DNA from 3 places in the Thermomonospora cellulosilytica genome. Region 2 is predicted to be linked to each of the others. Evidence: predicted binding sites of a transcription regulator. Region 2 holds the regulator's gene; each other region holds the start of a gene.
What was found. Region 2 encodes HrcA, which represses chaperone genes, less so after heat shock. Its sites were predicted from a motif close to TTGGCACTCTCNNNNNGAGAGTGCCAA; they were not measured.
Positions count from the first base shown of each region.

Region 1 (3,233 bases), 3.8 Mb from region 2:
ACGACGACGTCAACCGGCTCGCCTCGGAGATCGCCGGCGAGCAGGAGGACTGGGCGTTCGTGAACGTCAACGTCCGGCCGTACTACGCCGAGGGCTCCAAGACCCTCGGCTACGAGATCGCCGAGCAGCTCGGCTGGCGGCTGCCCGACCAGATCGTGGTCCCGGTGGCCTCCGGTTCCCAGCTCACCAAGATCGACAAGGCGTTCCAGGAGCTGATCAGGCTGGGGCTGGTGGAGGACAGGCCGTACAAGGTGTTCGGCGCCCAGGCCACCGGCTGCTCCCCGGTCGCCGCCGCCTTCAAGAACGGGCACGACGTGGTCCGCCCGGTCAAGCCCGACACCATCGCCAAGTCCCTGGCGATCGGCAACCCCGCCGACGGCCCGTACGTGCTGGACGTGGTCCGCCGCACCGGCGGCGCGGTCGAGGACGTCACCGACGCCGAGGTGGTCGAGGGCATCCGGCTGCTGGCCGGCACCGAGGGCATCTTCGCCGAGACCGCCGGCGGAGTCACCGTGGGCTGCCTGCGCAAGCTGGTCGCCTCCGGCGCGCTGGACCCGGAGGCGGAGACCGTCATCATCAACTCCGGCGACGGCCTGAAGACCCTCGACGCGGTCGCCCCGGTCGCCCGCCCGTCCGCCGAGATCGCCCCCACGCTGGAGGACTTCCGCGCCTCCGGCCTGGCCTGACGTCCGCCCTGACACCGAAGGTGGGGAACACATTGAGCACGGTTTCGGTACGGATCCCGACGATCCTGCGCACGTACACCGGCGGCGAGTCGGAGGTCAAGGCCGAGGGCGCCACCCTCCGCGAGGTCATCACCGACCTCGACGCCAACTACAGCGGCATCGCCGCGCGCATCCTCGACGACTCGGGCAAGATCCGCCGCTTCGTCAACGTCTACGTCGGCGAGGAGGACGTCCGCTTCGCCGACGGCCTGGACACCCCCACTCCCGCCGGCACCCAGGTCTCCATCATCCCGGCCGTCGCCGGCGGCTGACCGCTGCTCCGGGGAACGATCCCCGGAGCCGGACCAGGCGACCACGGTCGCCCGATCCTCGCGTCGCACCGGGCGCCCCTTCACGGAGGGGCGCCCGGCCGCGTTCCAGTCCGAGTTGAACCGCCACAGCACGCCCGGCCCGCCCGGGGCGCTCACCGGTATCCACGAGCACACGCTCGCCGGTCCTCCCTCCGGCGAGGACGCGTGAGTCGATCGCACCGCCGCCGGGTAGGAGCGGGAGAGCCGGACCGGGTTCCGCCATCGTGCCGCGATTCCATGATCACCGCGCCGCCCGGCGGGCGCCGCGCCGCCGAAGGCGGTGCATCGTCCCAGGTGAGAGCCGTTCTGACGGGTCCCGCAGACGACCTGCGGCAAGAGGTTCGGCGCTTGCACTCGGCAGGGTAGAGTGCTAAAAAACGGTTGGCACTCTACTGTGGAGAGTGACAATCCCACAGTCTGGGGTCGGGGCGATGAGGCCTCACTCCGGCGGCGGAAGGGTTGTCGTCGGGTAGGTCGTCCGTCGCGGGCGTCGGCTCGATCCGTGATAGCCACCTCGTTCCGGGAGGACTGGAGCCTATGGCTGCAAAGATGATCGCGTTCGACGAGGAGGCCCGCCGGGGTCTTGAGCGCGGGATGAACCAGCTTGCCGACGCGGTCAAGGTGACCCTTGGTCCCAAGGGCCGCAATGTGGTGCTGGAGAAGAAGTGGGGCGCCCCCACGATCACCAATGACGGTGTGTCCATCGCCAAGGAGATCGAGCTGGAGGACCCCTGGGAGAAGATCGGCGCGGAGCTGGTCAAGGAGGTCGCCAAGAAGACCGACGATGTGGCCGGTGACGGGACCACCACCGCGACCGTGCTGGCCCAGGCGCTGGTGCGTGAGGGCCTGCGGAACGTCGCGGCGGGTGCCAACCCGATGTCGCTGAAGCGGGGCATCGAGGCGGCGGTGGAGCGGGTCAGTGAGGAGCTGTCCAAGCTGGCCAAGGATGTGGAGACCAAGGAGCAGATCGCCTCGACGGCCTCGATCTCCGCGGGTGACACGCAGATCGGTGAGATGATCGCCGAGGCGATGGACAAGGTCGGCAAGGAAGGCGTCATCACGGTCGAGGAGAGCAACACCTTCGGGCTGGAGCTGGAGCTCACCGAGGGCATGCGCTTCGACAAGGGCTACATCTCGCCCTACTTCGTCACCGACCCCGAGCGGATGGAGGCGGTCCTCGAGGACCCCTACATCCTGATCGTCCAGGGCAAGGTGTCGGCCAACAAGGACATGCTCCCGGTCCTCGAGGCCGTGATGCAGGCCGGCAAGCCGCTGCTGATCATCGCCGAGGACGTCGAGGGCGAGGCCCTGGCGACCCTGGTGGTCAACAAGATCCGCGGCATCTTCAAGTCGGTGGCGGTCAAGGCCCCCGGCTTCGGTGACCGCCGTAAGGCCATGCTGGGCGACATCGCCACCCTGTCCGGAGGCCAGGTGATCAGCGAAGAGGTCGGCCTCAAGCTGGAGAACACCACCCTGGACATGCTGGGCCGCGCCCGCAAGGTCGTCGTCACCAAGGACGAGACCACCATCGTGGACGGTGCCGGTGACGCCACCGAGATCGCGGGCCGGGTCAACCAGATCCGCACCGAGATCGACAACACCGACTCCGACTACGACCGGGAGAAGCTGCAGGAGCGGCTGGCCAAGCTGGCCGGCGGCGTGGCCGTCATCAAGGCCGGTGCCGCCACCGAGGTCGAGCTCAAGGAGCGCAAGCACCGCATCGAGGACGCCGTCCGCAACGCCAAGGCCGCGGTCGAGGAGGGCATCGTCCCCGGCGGCGGCGTCGCCCTCCTGCAGGCCGGCGCCAAGGCGTTCGACAAGCTCGAGCTGAACGGCGACGAGGCCACCGGCGCCAACATCGTCAAGCGGGCGCTGGAGGAGCCGATCAAGCAGATCGCCGTCAACGCCGGCCTCGAGGGCGGCGTCGTGGTCGAGAAGGTCCGCTCGCTCGAGCCGGGCCAGGGCCTGAACGCGGCCACCGGCGAGTACGTCAACATGTTCGACACCGGCATCATCGACCCCGCCAAGGTCACCCGGTCGGCGCTGCAGAACGCCGCCTCCATCGCGGCGCTGTTCCTGACCACCGAGGCGGTCATCGCCGAGAAGCCGGAGAAGGAGAAGGCCGCGGCCATGCCGGGCGGCGACGCCGGCATGGACTTCTGAGCCGAGTCCTGCACTCCGTACCACCGGTACGACA
Region 1 is NZ_JACJII010000001.1:2,310,597-2,313,829, forward strand. It holds gene thrC (threonine synthase) at 1-686, shown strand, start outside; gene HNR21_RS11045 (MoaD/ThiS family protein) at 719-997, shown strand; gene groL (chaperonin GroEL) at 1,574-3,199, shown strand.
Region 1: a site for HrcA is predicted at 1,418-1,444, ahead of groL (chaperonin GroEL). Genes of this name have one in related genera too.

Region 2 (3,233 bases):
GGCGCTCACATCCGCCTCCACGCATGCGGACCGCCGCCGGGCGTGCGCAGCCCGTTCACCGCACCGTGGAGAACGGGCCCGGCCGGGCGCGGGCGCGCGCCGTCCCGGCTCACCGGCGGGGACGCCGGGCCGGGACGGCGCCGGAAGCGACGAAGGTCCACTAGTGGCTGTTGAAGACGTCCCGCAGGCGGGAGAAGAAGCCCTGCTGGCCGGGGGCGAACTTGCCGGGCGGGCGTTCCTCGCCGCGCAGCTTGGCCAGCCGGCGCAGCAGCTCCTCCTGCTCCTCGTCCAGCTTGGTGGGCGTCTCGACGTTCACATGGATCATCAGGTCGCCGCGGCCGGACTCGTTGAGGTGCCGCACGCCCCGCCCGTACAGCGGGATCACCTGCCCGGACTGGGTGCCGGGCCGGATGTCGACCTCCTCGGGGCCGTCCAGGGTCTCGATGATCACCTGGGTGCCCAGCGCCGCCGCCGTCATCGGGATCTGCACGGTGCAGTGCAGGTCGTCGCCCTCCCGTTCGAAGATCGGGTGCGGGCGTTCGACGATCTCCAGGAACAGGTCGCCGGCCGGGCCGCCGCCGGGGCCGACCTCGCCCTCGCCGGCCAGCTGGATGTGCGTGCCGCTCTCCACGCCGGCGGGGATCCGCACCTTGATGGTGCGGCGGGTGCGGACCCGGCCGTCGCCGGAGCACTCCGGGCACGGGTGCCGGATCACGCTGCCGTAGCCGCCGCAGTGCGGGCACGGCCGGGCGGTCATCACCTGGCCCAGGAACGACCGGGTGACCTGCTGCACCTCACCGCGGCCGTGGCAGGTCTCGCAGGTCTCCGGGTGGGTGCCGGGCGCGGTGCCGGCGCCGGAGCAGGTGGTGCACACCACGGCGGTGTCGATGGCCAGCTCGCGGGTGGTGCCGAACGCGGTCTCGGCCAGGTCCAGCTCCACCCGCAGCGTGGCGTTGCGGCCGCGCCGGGCACGGCTGCGCGGCCCCCGCGAGGTCGCGGTCCCGAAGAAGGCGTCCATGATGTCGCTGAACGGGAACCCGGCCGCGCCGAAGCCGGCGCCCGCCCCGGCGGCCCCGCCCGGTGCGAACGGGTCCGCGCCCAGGTCGTACATCTCCCGCTTCTTCGGATCGGAGAGCACCTCGTAGGCCTGGGTGATCTCCTTGAAGCGCTCCTGGGTCTCCGGGTCCGGATTGACGTCCGGGTGGAGTTCGCGCGCGAGCCGCCGGTAGGCCTTCTTGATCTCGTCCGGGCTCGCGTCGCGGCGCACCCCCAGGATCGCGTAGTAGTCGCGTGCCACTTACGACCCCGCGAGGATCTGTCCGACGTAACGTGCCACTGCCCGTACCGCTCCCATCGTGCTGGGGTAGTCCATCCGCGTCGGCCCCAGCACGCCCAGCCGGGCCAGTGCCTGGTCGCCGACGCCGTAACCGGCGGCCACCACGGAGGTGGACCGCAGACGCTCGTGTGGATTCTCGGTGCCGATCCGTACCGTCAGACTAGACGAATCGCCGGCCTCCCCGAGCAGGCGCATCAGCACCACCTGCTCCTCCAGGGCCTCCAGCACGTCGCGCAGGCTCTGCGAGAAGTCCACGTGCGCCAGGTTGGCCGCGCCGGCGAAGACGATCTTCTCCTCGTGCTTGTCGACCAGGGTCTCCAGCAGCACCGACAGCACGGTGGCGGCGACCGGCCGGTCGTCGGGCGCGACCTGCTCGGGCAGGTCGGCCACCGCGGTCGGGGCGTCGGCCAGCAGGCAGCCGTCCAGGCAGGCGTTGAGCAGGGCGCGCAGGTGCGCCACCGACTCGTCGGAGACCTCGGCGGGGGTCTCGATCACCCGCTGCTCCACCCGCCCGGTGTTGGTGATCAGCACCAGCAGCAGCCGCTGCTCGGCCACCGGCACCAGTTCCACGTGCCGGACCGAGGAACGCGACAGCGACGGGTACTGCACCACCGCCACCTGGCGGGTCAGCTGCGCCAGCAGCCGCACCGTCCGGCCGACCACGTCGTCGAGGTCGTAGGCGCCGTTCAGGAACGTCTCGATGGCCCGCCGTTCGGCGGCCGACAGGGGCTTGATCGTCGACAACCGGTCCACGAACAGCCGGTACCCCTTGTCCGTGGGGACCCGGCCGGCGCTGGTGTGCGGCTGGGTGATGTAGCCCTGCTCCTCCAGCACGGCCATGTCATTGCGGATGGTCGCCGGCGAGACGCCCAGGCTGTGCCGCTCCACCAACGCCTTCGAGCCCACCGGCTCGTTGGTGGAGACGTAGTCCTCGACGATGGCGCGCAGCACCGCGAGTTTGCGGTCGTCGAGCACGTGGTCACCTCCTTGCGGCCCGCATACTGGCACTCCTTGCCCTCGAGTGCCAAGTCTACGGCGATTCGGCTGCTGCCGGAGGGCCCGGCGCGGTATCCTTCGCCCCCGCCACGCCGCCCCACCGGCGACGACGCGCCGGGTCCGGCCGGACGCCGGGCCGCGTGGTTAGAGTCCGGTCCGTGCGCAGCAAGGATTATGGCGACGACGTGCTGGCCGGGGACTGGCGCAGGCCCCGCAAAGGGCGGATCCCCGAGGTCCCGGCCGAACGCGGCCTGGTGGTGGAGGACCCCGACAGCGGGTTCTGCGGAGCGGTGGTCGGCTGTGACAAGTATGGCGTGACGCTGGAGGACAGGTTCGGCGAACGCCGGGTGTTCCCGCTGGCCAAGGCGGGGTTCCTGCTGGACGGCGAACCGGTGACGCTGGTCCGGCCGCAGCGCGCGCCGCAGAGCGGCCGCCCGGTCCGGTCGGCGTCCGGCTCGATCGCGGTCGGCGGCCTGCGCGCCCGGGTGGCCAGGGAGAGCCGGATCTACGTCGAGGGCCTGCACGACGCGGAGCTGGTGGAGAAGATCTGGGGCCACGACCTGCGCGTCGAGGGCGTGGTGGTGGAGTACCTGGAAGGGGTGGACGACCTCCCGGCGGTGGTGGAGGAGTTCGCCCCCGGACCGGGCCGCAGGCTGGGCGTGCTGGTGGACCACCTGGTCCCCGGGTCCAAGGAGAGCCGCATCGCCGCCCGGGTCACCTCCCCGTACGTGCTGGTGACCGGGCACCCGTTCGTCGACATCTGGCAGGGGGTCAAGCCGTCGGTGCTGGGCTTGGCGGCGTGGCCCGACGTGCCGCGCGGGGTGCCCTGGAAGGAAGGGGTGCTGGAGGCGATCGGCTGGCCCGTGGACGTGGGGGCGGCCTGGCGGCGGATCCACGATTC
Region 2 is NZ_JACJII010000001.1:6,125,039-6,128,271, forward strand. It holds gene HNR21_RS28890 (16S rRNA (uracil(1498)-N(3))-methyltransferase) at 1-9, opposite strand, end outside; gene dnaJ (molecular chaperone DnaJ) at 161-1,297, opposite strand; gene hrcA (heat-inducible transcriptional repressor HrcA) at 1,298-2,311, opposite strand; gene HNR21_RS28905 (DUF3097 domain-containing protein) at 2,491-3,233, shown strand, end outside.

Region 3 (3,233 bases), 3.7 Mb from region 2:
GACTCTGATCGCTCGGCCTCGAAGGGTGGGATGTGCGGCTCGACATCTGGTTGCTCGTCGGGGCCGCACTGGTGCTCGCCGCGATCCTCGCGGTGCGGGTGTCCCACCGGCTGGGACTGCCCAGCCTGCTGGCCTACCTGGGGCTGGGGCTGCTCATCGGCGAGTCCGGGTTCGGCATCCAGTTCGACGACGCCGAGCTGGCGCAGACGCTGGGCTGGGCCGCGCTCGTCCTGATCCTGGTCGAGGGCGGCCTGACCACGAGCTGGCGCAACGTCAGACCGGCCGTGCCGGTGTCGCTGGTGCTGGCCACGGTCGGGATCGCGATCAGCATCGTGGTCGTGGCGGCCGCCGGGCACTGGCTGCTGGATCTGGACTGGCGGCTGGCGTTCCTGCTCGGCGCGGTGCTGGCGCCCACCGACGCGGCGGCGGTGTTCTCGGTGCTGCGCCGGCTGCCGATCCCGCACCGGATGGCGGGGATCCTGGAGGCCGAGTCCGGGTTCAACGACGCCCCCGTCGTGATCCTCGTGGTGCTGCTCAGCGCGACCGGCGGGCACGACATGGCGCCGTGGACGATGGTCGCGCTGGTGGTGTACGAACTGGCCGCCGGGGCCGCGGTGGGGCTGGCGGTGGCGTGGCTGGGGATCCTCGCGGTGCGCCGGGCGGCGCTGCCGGCCTCCGGCCTCTACCCCATCGCGGTGCTGTCGCTGGCGGTGGGCTCGTACGGGGCGGCCACCCTGATCCACGCCAGCGGCTTCATGGCGTGCTACCTGTGCGCGCTGGCGCTGGGGAACGCCCGGCTGCCGCACCGCCCCGCCACCCGGGGGTTCGCCGAGGGCATCGCGTGGCTGGCGCAGATCGGGCTGTTCGTGATGCTGGGGCTGCTGGCGTCCCCCTCCGAACTGCCCGGCCAGATCGTCCCGGCGCTGATCGCCGGGTCGGTCCTGGTCCTGGTCGCCCGGCCGCTGTCGGTGTGGCTGTCCACGATGGGCTTCGGGCTGGGGCGTTCGGAGAAGGCCTTCCTGTCCTGGGCGGGGCTGCGCGGGGCGGTGCCCGTGGTGTTCGCCACGGTGCCGATGTCGGAGGGCGTGCCGGGGGCGGACCGGCTCTTCGCCCTGGTCTTCGTGATCGTGGTGGTGTTCACCCTGCTCCAGGGGCCGACGCTGCCGCCGGTGGCCCGCCGGCTGGGCGTCACCGTGGAGGGCGAGGCCGTCGACCTCGACGTGGAGGCCGCCCCGCTGGAGGAGCTGAAGGCCGACCTGCTGGAGGTCCGCATCCCGGAGAACTCCGGTCTCGCCGGCGTGGAGATCTTCGAGCTGCGCCTGCCCGCCGAGGCCTCCATCACCCTGATCGTCCGCGAGGGCCGCAGCTTCGTCCCCGGGCCCACCACCACCCTGCGCGGCGGCGACACCCTGCTCGTCGTCACCACCGCCGACGTCCGCGAGACCACCGAACGCCGCCTGCGCGCCGTGAGCCGCCGCGGCAAACTGGCCGGCTGGTTCGGCGAGACCGGCGATTGATCCTCGACACCGGGTCATGTCTTCGGCCTGGACGGCCGGTCTTCGGTCCCGGCATGGCCACGGGAGATCGGCGTGCGGGAAGATCTCGGGAACGTCGTTCGGCCTGGTGGGCGGCGGGTGAGGGATGCCGTGGGGTGAGCATCGCGGCGCGAGCAGTACTATTAGCAGTCGACTGATGAGAGTGCCAGTCTGCGGTCTTGCGCGGACTGTGGCGGCAAGGAGGAGACCGTGCCGACGTACCAGTACGTTTGCACCGATTGCGGCGAGCCCCTTGAGGTCGTGCAGAAGTTCAGCGACGACGCGCTGACCGAGTGCCCGGCGTGCAGCGGCCGGCTGCGCAAGGTCTTCTCCGCGGCCGGGATCATCTTCAAGGGCAGCGGCTTCTACCGCACCGACAGCCGTGGCGGGAGCGGCAAGTCCACCGCCGCCTCCACCACGTCGTCCTCGTCGTCCTCGTCGGGCAGCGGCTCGGACTCCTCCTCGACCTCGTCCAGCACGTCGAGCAGCAGCGACTCCAAGGTCGCCTGACCGCTTCACCACCGCCCCGGTGATCCCCGCCGATCACCGGGGCCTTGCCGTGCCCGCTTTCGCCGGGGGTGTAGCCTCCTGCACCGCCACTTCGGGTGCAGGCACCACTGCGCTCTCCCCGCCTCCTCACGAAGACTCGGGTCATCCACAACGCCGACCGTGAGGAGCCCGGCCATGTCGCACTCTCCCCTCCCGAGCCACAGAACGGCTCACCACCGACACCACAGCGGGCTCACCCGCACCACTGCCGAACGCTGCGCGTCCCCCGCCGCCCCGAACTCCCGGCAGACCCCGGCCCCTGACGCGACTCCGCCGCCTTCGGCCTCCGGAACGCATCGGCCGCCACGTCCAACCGCCTGACGCGCCTCCGCCACCTCCGGCATCCGGCCGGCCAGGCGAGGACACGTACTCCAGCCGACGTAGAGCGGGCGGGGCGCTGCTCCAAGCGATGCACCGCCGTTCACTCCCGCTGGACGACGCGCCGCCCGGCTGCTTCCCCCGACCATCGGGTCATGCCCACGCAACGGAACGAGCGCCCCGATCCGGCCATCACGGTCATGCAGCACCGTGCCAGGCGGGCAGGGGTTTCCGGATGCCCTCCGCTCGTTGCCGCCGCCCGAGGACGCACCCCAAGACCCCGTCGCCAAGTGCCCTGGTGGTGTCGATCCGGTTGATCGGAGACGGACGTTCGGTGCGTCCGGCATCGACTGACGAGGCGACCGGCGCGTGCCTCGTGGCCGCTTTGGCGACGCGGCCCAGGGCGGTGAGGCAGAGGGGCATCGGTGGGGCCGGGGCCGACCGTTCGAGAAGGGCGGCGCTGGTGGGGCGCGTATCGGTGCCGGTGGGAGCGAGTGGTCGGGGGGTCGTGGGGCAGGGGTGGGGGCCAGGGCCCTGTCAGGGGTGGTTCAGGGATGGGCCAGGGCGGGTCCCCGATGCCCCGGAGGGGCGGGGGTGACGAAGGTTGAAGCGAGCGGGGCGGGCCGGACGGATCGAGACAGCACTTGACTCCTCTCGCACAGCGAGACAATCTCCGAAGCCAAACGCGACATATCTCGAAAAGGGGAAAGCATGGCTGGATCAGGTCAGGAGCCGCCGGGCGGGGTGTGGGCCCGGCTCGCCGCGCTGCCCGCGGGCAGACGCGGCAAGTGGGCGGTGCTGGCGGTGTGGGTCGTCCTGCTCGCGGTGCTC
Region 3 is NZ_JACJII010000001.1:2,472,099-2,475,331, reverse strand. It holds gene HNR21_RS11765 (potassium/proton antiporter) at 33-1,517, shown strand; gene HNR21_RS11760 (FmdB family zinc ribbon protein) at 1,746-2,045, shown strand; gene HNR21_RS11755 (MMPL family transporter) at 3,114-3,233, shown strand, end outside.
Region 3: a site for HrcA is predicted at 1,679-1,705, ahead of HNR21_RS11760 (FmdB family zinc ribbon protein). Genes of this name have one in related genera too.